Sediminitomix flava: one gene and its partners. The main gene of each other region encodes a partner of the protein of the gene in region 3 in a complex. Links are inferred from orthologs where the notes say so. Each region holds a gene or a part of one and is shown on either strand. Other genes may lie near its edges. The genes, in order: rny, pnp and pfkA.

Region 1 (3,101 bases), on a different replicon or contig from region 3:
CAAACTTAAACTCTCAAGTAATGAAGGAATTTCGGTTAATAGCGAAGTATTAAAACAAGAAAATCAGGAAGTAAACAGTCTTGTTGAAAATCTGACTTTAGATCATGAGTCGGAGAAGTTGGCAACAAACTTGCAAGAAAGCACAAAAACACAGCTTTCAGAGGAGAATGAAAGCGTAAATGATTTTCAATATCGGTCGAATTTTACTAGAATTGTAGAGTCGTTGGGAGGTGAAGAAGGAGATCCTAAAAAGTTGACAGAAGCAATTGATAACTATATTCAACAGATCGACCACTGTATCAAATATATAGACCGTTTGATTTAGGAGGGCACATTCATGGAGAAGATAAATATAAATTTAACTATATCTGGCAAAAACTACTCCCTGAGAGTGGATCCTGAGGAAGAAGGCTTTCTCCGAGCTGCTGCGGAATTTCTGAACAGCAAGCTTGAAGAAAAGCAAGATCAGACAGGTATCCGCAATGTGCAAGATTTGTTAACCATGGCAGCATTTGATATTGCTGTCGCTTTTCTAAAGTTGAAAGATGAAAATGAGCTCGCGCAGCAAAAAATGCATGAGATCAACAGTTTAATCGTTGAAAAATTAAGAAAAGCCGAATAATTCAATTCTTTTTAAACTCGATAATTTACCCTGATCCCTTTCCCCACGCTTTATTATATATTGAGGATGGTGAGATCGCTTTTGCATTTTGTGAATGATCCACCGAATCACATTATTTAAGCAAGATCAAAGATGGATATAACACTTATTATTGCATCGGTAGTATCGCTTGTATTGGGGGTACTATTTGGCCGTTTTGGGCTTAGAAAACTTTTCCAGAGATGGGAACACGATGCGCTCAAGAAAGCAGAAATGATTGTAAAAGAAGCTGAAATCAAAGCTAGTGCAATCAAAAAAGAGAGACAGTTAGAGGCGAAGGAAAAATTCTTGAAACTTAAATCTGATTTTGATTCGGAATATAATCGTAAGAAAAACCAATTAGCCGTAAACGAAAATAAACTTAAGCAATTCGAGAACCGCATTAAGCAAAATGAGCTTAAGTTTAAGCAAAGAGAAGCTTTACTAACGAAAGAGCGTGATCAAATCAAGCGTAAGAATGATGAGCTTGATCGTGAACGCGAAGAAGTAAAAGGGCAAAGAGAAGCAACGCTAAAGGCTCGTGAAAATGTTGAAAAACTAAGACAAGAGCAGATTGCTAGCCTTGAAAAAATTGCAAACCTTAAAGCTGATGAAGCTAAAGAGCAGTTAGTAGAAGCATTACAAGATGAAGCTCGTGCAAGTGCTTCTGTGTATATCAAAGATATCATGGAAGAAGCGAAGCATACAGCTACAAAAGAGGCTAAGAAAACGGTTATCACAACCATCCAACGTACAGCCGCAGAACATGCAATTGAAAACTGTGTATCTGTGTTCAACTTGGATAGTGATGAACTGAAAGGTAAAATCATTGGTCGTGAAGGACGAAATATCCGTGCCTTAGAAGCAAGTACAGGTGTTGAAATCGTTGTAGATGACACTCCAGAGGCTATCATTATTTCAGGGTTTGATCCTGTAAGACGTGAAATTGCACGTGTATCTCTTTCTCGTTTGGTTGCCGATGGTCGTATTCACCCAGCACGTATTGAGGAAGTAGTTTCTAAAACACGTAAGAATATTGAAGAAGAAATCATGGAGCTAGGTGAGCGTACAGCTATTGATCTAGGTATCCACGGTCTGCATCCTGAACTAATCAAAATGGTTGGTCGTATGCGTTTCCGTTCTTCTTATGGTCAGAACTTGTTACAGCACTCTAGAGAAGTAGCAAATCTGACAGCCACAATGGCAGCTGAACTTGGCTTAAATGCTAAGAGAGCTAAGAGAGCAGGTCTTCTTCATGATATCGGAAAAGTTTGGCCAGAAGAGTCAGAATTGCCACACGCAATTTTGGGTATGAATCTAGCCAAAAAATACGGAGAGCATCCTGAAGTATGTAATGCAATTGGAGCTCACCACGATGAGATTGAGATGACGACTTTGATTTCTCCAATCGTTCAATCTTGTGATGCAATCAGTGGTTCTAGACCTGGTGCTAGACGCGAAATGATGGAATCTTACATCCAACGTCTGAAAGATCTAGAAACACTAGCAATGAACTTCAAAGGAGTAAACAAATGCTATGCTATGCAAGCTGGTCGTGAGCTTCGAGTATTGGTAGATGCTGAAAATGTATCTGACGTAGAAGCAGGACAATTGTCATTCGATATTTCTCAAAAAATTGAGAAAGATATGCAGTACCCTGGTCAGATCAAAGTAACCGTAATTCGTGAAATGCGTTCAGTAAACTACGCGAAGTAATCTGAAAAAGATCATTTAAATGATAAATAAAATGCCTTGAACATTTGAGTTTCAAGGCATTTTTGTTTTCTATATAGCTATGGAAAGTGCATACATCAGAGAGATTATTAGGGAGCAGCGAGAACAAGATGATTATAGTAAGCAGCTTGATTTAATAGTGAGGCAACAAGATTACCTTCCACCTCCTACACTTAAACAAGAAGAACGTTTGCTGATCATTTATACTAAGATTTATAGACTTTCACTCGATAAGGGATTTGAATTACCTTATTATGATATCTGGTCATTTATTCTGATGCAATGTGCTTGGAGAGAATATATCTCAAGAGATGAACAAAACTTCGATGCTACTTTCAGAAGAATATTGAATAATTCTTTTGATAATTGGCAACGAAAAGCTGATTCCTTGTAAACGAATTAGTTAGGCTTTTTCTAGGAAATATTCTACATTTGCAAGCGTATATTAGAATAAGAATATACAATTCTATGAGAGAAGACTATTTAAAAGGCGATAACGATAATTTTTCTCCAGAAGAAAGAGATTACGAAAAAGCATTAAGACCTCTTTCTTTTGAAGACTTTACAGGACAGCATAAAATTGTAGAAAATTTAAAAATTTTCGTTCAAGCGGCTGTAAAAAGAGGCGAACCTCTTGATCACGTACTTCTACATGGCCCTCCCGGTCTAGGAAAAACAACACTTTCCAATATCATTGCAAATGAAATGGGTGCTGAAATTAAGATTA
Region 2 (3,106 bases), on a different replicon or contig from region 3:
AGTGCCTTGTTAACGAGTCGTTCTTTTGAATAGTTCTTGAATTTTCTAAACCAAACTTAACAACTACAATAGTTGGTTAGTGTTTGAAAAAAAAGACCTTTTGTATAGAATAATAATGGCTATGTCCTATAAATTCATCGGATGAATAAACTGTTTCTTTTTTTTATAAATCGAAAGTGTTCGAACTATTTTTAATAAAGAAGCCTTTCATTCTACAGTAAAATCTCTTTTTCTTCTAACCTTTGGCGAAAACGTACAAAACAGGAACCGTTATTCACAGCTCCTGTTCTGCTAGCTTTATTTCTATATTTATAACGTTAATATCTAGGATTATTGTCCATTTTAACGTATGAAACTTTCTAAATATTTCTTATCTGCGTCCTCTGCCGTCTCTGTCTCTACCGTTTCCTCCATCTCTACGTGGTCCACGGTCACGACCTCCACCACGATTTTCTCTTTCACGACGGTCTCCGCCACCTCTACGAGGTTCACGTTCTACATAACCTTCTGGCTTTGGAAGTAAAACTTTTCTTGATAGACGGAATTTACCAGTTTTTTGGTCAATCTCTACCAATTTTACTTTTACTTCTTCTCCAATTTCCATTAAGCCATCCATAGACTCGATACGCTCCCAAGAAATTTCAGAGATGTGAAGAAGTCCTTCTTTACCTCTCATGAATTCAACGAAAGCTCCGAATGGTTGGATAGATGTTACTTTACCTTCATAAACAGTTCCTGCTTCAGGTACAGCTACAATCTCGTTCACCCATTTCTTAGCCGCTTCCATTTTTTCTTGGTCACTAGCGAAGATATTAACAAGTCCTGCATCTTCAATTTCTTCAATCACAACAGTTGCTTCTGTTACTTTTTGAATCTCTTGAACAACTTTACCACCAGGACCAATTACAGCACCAATCATATCTTTCTCGATTCTGATTGATTCGCATCTTGGAGTGTGAGGCTTCAAGTCAGGTCTTGCTGCTTCAATTTCTGCATCCATGATGTCCAAGATGTGAAGACGACCTTCGTTAGCTTGCTTCAAAGCAGTAGTCAGTACTTCGTAAGAAAGACCGTCTACTTTGATATCCATTTGACATGCAGTAATACCGTCTCTTGTACCAGTAACTTTGAAGTCCATGTCTCCTAGGTGATCTTCATCTCCTAAGATATCTGAAAGAATAGCATAGTTTCCAGTTTCAGGGTCTGAGATCATACCCATTGCGATACCAGAAACACCACCTTTGATTGGCACACCAGCATCCATTAGAGCAAGAGAACCCGCACAAACAGTAGCCATAGAAGACGAACCGTTTGATTCTAGGATGTCAGATACAATACGAATTGTATATGGATTATCCTCGTCAGAAGGAACAACTTTAGATAAAGCTCTGTGAGCAAGGTTACCGTGACCAATCTCACGACGTCCAGGACCTCTATTTGGTTTTACCTCTTTTGTAGAGAAACCAGGGAAGTTATAGTGAAGGATAAATTTATTAGTACCTTGAACCATAGCTCCATCAATCATTTGCTCGTCAAGCTTAGTACCAAGCGTAACAGTTGTCAATGATTGAGTTTCACCTCTAGTGAATAGAGCAGAACCATGTGCTGAAGGAAGTAAATCTATTTCAGGAACAATTTGACGAACTTCAGTCAATTGACGTCCATCCAAACGAATGCGGTCATTCAATACAAGATCACGAGCCGCTTTCTTTTCAACTTTACCTAAGTATTTTTTGATCAACCCGAAGTCGATTGAATCATCATCTTCAGGGAAAGTTGCGATATATTCGTCTTTAACCGCTGTAAGAGCAGCTTTACGGATATGCTTTTCTTTGATTGTTTGCTTAACTACTTCGTAGAACTTGTCGTAAGTGTCAGCAAAAACTTTTTCTTTCAATTCTTCATCTGAAGGAGGGGTTGAATACGCTCTTTTTTGCGTTGTTCCAGCTAGTTCAGATAGCTCAAGTTGGGCAGCACATTGTACTTTAATCGCCTCGTGAGCTTCTTTGATAGCCTCAACCATATCTTCTTCAGATACTTCGTTCATTTCTCCCTCAACCATCATAATGTTTTCGGCAGTACCGGCAACAATTAGGTCTAGGTCAGAACCATCCATTTGAGCTGGAGTAGGGTTGATGATGTGAGCACCATCTTTTTTGATTACTCTAACTTCAGAAATAGGCTCTAGTACAGGGATATCTGATACTGCAAGTGCACAAGATGCCGCCAATGCTGCAAGCGCATCTGGTTGAGCTTCTTGGTCTGCAGAAATCATATAAATATTGATTTGCGTATCGCAATGGTAGTCATCTGGGAAAAGAGGTCTGATTGCTCTGTCTACAAGACGGCAAATCAAAACTTCTCTATCACTTAATTTACCCTCTCTTTTTAGGAATCCTCCAGGAATTTTACCTGCAGAAGCAAATTTTTCTTGATAATCGACTGATAATGGTAGAAAATCGACGCCTTCTCTCATGTCTGGAGTAGCTACTACTGTAGCCAATAACATGGTGTCGCCCATTCTTAATACAACAGAACCGTCTGCTTGTCTTGCCATCTTCCCTGATTCGATATGAATCTCACGGCCATCAGGGAGCGCAATTGTTTTAGAAATTATGTTTTCAAACATGTTTTATTACTTATAATGCTTTCTTTCTTACATCGAGTACGACCGTCAAAAGTAATCTGGTTATGGGGAAATTCAGTAGAGAGGGACTGACTGTCTTAATATTCACCAGTATTTTGTGATCGACCAGTTAAATGACTTATCGTCAAATATACAGAGGTTTCTGAATAAAATATCTTATCCAGAAAATAAATCCACTAAAAGAGTATAAAAAATAGGATAAAGAGTGTTTGTGGATTTGAAGACAGATCTATTCTATAATTTTAAGGGTATGAAAAAGGAATCCTTTTGAAAAAAGGATTCCCTTTAGATCTATTCGAATGATTACTTACGGATACCAAGTTCTTTGATAAGAGCTCTGTAACGCATAATGTCTTTCTTCGCTAGATAGTTAAGCATTTTACGACGCTTACCTACAAGTTTCAACAAACCAAGACGAGTTGCATTGTCTTTCTTGTTTTGTTTCAAGTGCTCAGTCAA
Region 3 (3,055 bases):
GATAGAGCCGCAAACTTTGAGGCTGAAAAGACAAGTATAGCTTTAGCTGAAAGAGGGATAGAAAATCAATATCTGATAGTGAATGGTGTTTTTGAGTCTGAAAATAAAATGGATTCTCTAGCTGTTCAATACCATGATGTTGTAGCTCAGCAGTTAGATGATATGCCTTCGCATTTGAAGACACTATCTTCTGAACAAACACCACTTTTGGCCTATGATATTGTTGGTGTTCCTCAGATTGAGGCCTTTTTATACCATCAGGTTAGTATGACTGACCATATCCAAGAACATGATAAAAACGAAATGCCTAAGGTTACAGAACTTGTGGAAGAATTAGCTTCTCAAGATCATGGATTGGTCATGATGATGGGTAAAGGTGGTGTCGGAAAAACAAGTATGGCAGTTGAATTAGCTACTTCTTTGGCCGAAAAAGGTATTAAAGTTCATCTTTCTACTACTGATCCTGCTTCACATATTCATTTGATGTTAGATCGTCAATATGAGAATCTTGAAGTATCATCGGTGAATCCGAAAGAAGAAGTTGAAAGACATATTCAAAAAGAGCTGAAAATAAAAGGACGAGGGCTATCTGAAGATCAATTGGCTTTGCTTGAAGAAGATTTAAGGTCTCCTTGTACAGAAGAAGTGGCTGTATTTAATGCTTTTAGCGCTCTGATCAGAGAAGCTAGAAGAAAAGTAGTAATACTTGATACAGCTCCGACAGGTCATACTTTACTTCTGATGGAGCAGACGCGTGATTATCATCAGATGGTGAAAAAGAGTAGGACAGGTAATACGGATAAAATCACGACTCCTTTTATGCGTCTTCAAGACAAAAACTATACAAAAGTAGTCGTAGTTACTTTGGCTGAAAACACTCCAGTTCAAGAAGCAATACAGTTAACGAAAGATTTAAAAAGAGCAGCTATTACACCTTATGCATGTATTATCAATAAGAGTTTATTGAATTTAGATACTTCAGAAAAGGTCTTATTGGCAAGAGCAGAAAGTGAAAATGAAAAAATTCTAATGATTCAAGAAGGAATTTCTGATCACGTTTTCACTAATGATTGGCAGCCTATGCTTATAGCTAAGTAAAAACTCGATTATCTTAAAATAAAAAAGGAAATGAACTGACAGCTCATTTCCTTTTTATATTTCCGATCGAATTTAATTCTTAGATAGAAAGAACGTTTACCATTTTCACAAGGTCATCATTCAATGGCTTGCTCTTAGAAATTGCATCAGAGAATGGAGTAAATACGATTTTATCATCGATGATACCAACCATTTCATTCTTACGTCCGTTCAATAGTGCTTCTGCAGCAGCAACACCCATACGAGAAGCCAAAATACGGTCTAGTGCAGATGGCTTGCCACCTCTTTGGATGTGACCAAGCGTAGACACACGAATATCGAAGTGAGGAAGTGCTTCTTTCACATCTTTAGCGATATCATGAACACGTCCAGCTACTTTACCTTCAGCCACAACTACGATAGATGAAGCTTTCTTATTTTCTTTACCTTTCGATAAAGCATGGATTACTTCCTCTGAAGTAGTTTGGTATTCAGGGATCATTACGAGCTCAGCTCCACCACCAATACCAGATTGAACAGCGATGTAACCTGAGTTACGTCCCATAACTTCAATCATGAATACACGGTCGTGAGAGTCAGCCGTATCTCTAATTTTATCGATAGCATCTAAGGCTGTGTTTACAGCTGTATCGAATCCAATCGTATAATCAGTACCGTAAAGGTCATTGTCAATCGTACCAGGACATCCAATTGTAGGAATGTCGAAATCTTTCAAGAATAGATCAGCACCAGTGAAAGAACCATCTCCACCAATAGCAATCAATCCCTCGATTCCATTTTTTACTAATTGGTCATAAGCTTTCGCTCTTCCTTCTTTCGTTTTGAATTCTTCGCAACGCGCAGATTTCAAAATAGTACCACCTTTCTGAATAATGTTACTTACTGAGTGAGAAGATAGAGGTTGAAAATCTCCTTCGATCATCCCTTTGTATCCTCTAATGATACCCACAACCTCAACACCATTATAAATAGCACTTCTTACCGCAGCTCTAACACATGCGTTCATACCAGGTGCATCACCACCTGAAGTAAATACAGCAATCTTTTTCAAGGTTACAAGAATTTATATATTACACACAAACCAATATCTGACGTTAAATTTAACTTCACATCCTTCAGATAAATTAAGGTGTGAACTGTTAAAATACAGCGTGAAGTTAAATAATTAGCCTTCAGCTTAAAAGGCTCAAGAATTAATTAATTACAAATAAAAGTAAACTAAACTAATTCCAATATTAACAAATTAAACATCTTCTTCAATATCACTAATTTTATTGAAAGAGGTCTTCACTCCTTTGATCAGAGATGAACTAAAGCCTTGGTGTTCCATTTCATTTAAGCCTGCTATGGTACAACCCTGTGGCGTAGTTACTTTATCAATCTCTTGTTCTGGGTGTAGTCCAGATTCCAATAATAATGATGCGGCACCTTTTACTGTTTGAGAGGCAATCAATTGAGAGATTTCAGCTCCAAAACCAATTTCTATACCTCCTTGTGAAGCAGCTCTGATAAATCGCATGGCATAAGCGATACCACAAGCTCCTAAAACCGTAGCGGCTGCCATAAGCGAATCATCAATGATAACCGCTTTACCTAATTGAGAGAACAAATCTACTACAGTGGCTTGTTCCTCAGGACTCGTATTGTTGGTAGAGATACAAGTCATAGATTCACTAATGGCAATCGCCGTATTGGGCATTGCTCTGAATAAACCAATCTCTTTTCCAACTACAGACTGCATGTCTTCAAGACTTGCTCCTGTAACTACAGATACCAAAACATGCTTTTTGGGGTCAAGAACAGTATTAAGCTCCGTCAATACGTCTTTAATTTGAAAGGGCTTGATTGCCAAAATAATGAGATTAGCTTGTTGAGCAGCAAAAACATTATCATTTGTCGTATTAACGCCTCTTTCTTTTAGGTCATTTAGTTTTTCAAGCTTTCTACGAGTCACATA

The links.
Region 1: pfkA (region 3) and rny share a complex: the UniProt entries of both Bacillus subtilis proteins name them as parts of the possible RNA degradosome complex. The link is inferred for Sediminitomix flava from one-to-one orthologs.
Region 2: pfkA (region 3) and pnp share a complex: the UniProt entries of both Bacillus subtilis proteins name them as parts of the possible RNA degradosome complex. The link is inferred for Sediminitomix flava from one-to-one orthologs.

What each region holds. Positions count from the first base shown.
Region 1 is NZ_QGDO01000001.1:1,730,384-1,733,484, reverse strand. Bases 118-3,055 are described here. They hold rny (ribonuclease Y), read left to right. Parts: upstream 118-754; coding sequence 755-2,356; downstream 2,357-3,055. Other genes in these bases: ruvB (Holliday junction branch migration DNA helicase RuvB), read left to right, coding at 2,843-3,055; BC781_RS06840 (hypothetical protein), read left to right, coding at 2,436-2,768; BC781_RS06850 (cell division protein ZapA), read left to right, coding at 338-622; BC781_RS06855 (coiled-coil domain-containing protein), read left to right, coding at 118-325. In the rest of the region: more of BC781_RS06855, read left to right, coding at 1-117; more of ruvB, read left to right, coding at 3,056-3,101. UniProt on the Bacillus subtilis protein: Endoribonuclease that initiates mRNA decay. Initiates the decay of all SAM-dependent riboswitches, such as yitJ riboswitch. Involved in processing of the gapA operon mRNA, it cleaves between cggR and gapA.
Region 2 is NZ_QGDO01000006.1:151,793-154,898, forward strand. Bases 1-2,943 are described here. They hold pnp (polyribonucleotide nucleotidyltransferase), read right to left. Parts: upstream 2,630-2,943; coding sequence 371-2,629; downstream 1-370. Also shown: rpsO (30S ribosomal protein S15), read right to left, coding at 2,951-3,106. UniProt on the Bacillus subtilis protein: Involved in mRNA degradation. Catalyzes the phosphorolysis of single-stranded polyribonucleotides processively in the 3'- to 5'-direction. Necessary for competence development in Bacillus subtilis.
Region 3 is NZ_QGDO01000002.1:158,546-161,600, reverse strand. The notes cover bases 164-3,055. They hold pfkA (6-phosphofructokinase), read right to left. Parts: upstream 2,150-3,055; coding sequence 1,178-2,149; downstream 164-1,177. Other genes in these bases: proC (pyrroline-5-carboxylate reductase), read right to left, coding at 2,342-3,055; arsA (arsenical pump-driving ATPase), read left to right, coding at 164-1,098. Also shown: more of arsA, read left to right, coding at 1-163. UniProt on the Bacillus subtilis protein: Catalyzes the phosphorylation of D-fructose 6-phosphate to fructose 1,6-bisphosphate by ATP, the first committing step of glycolysis.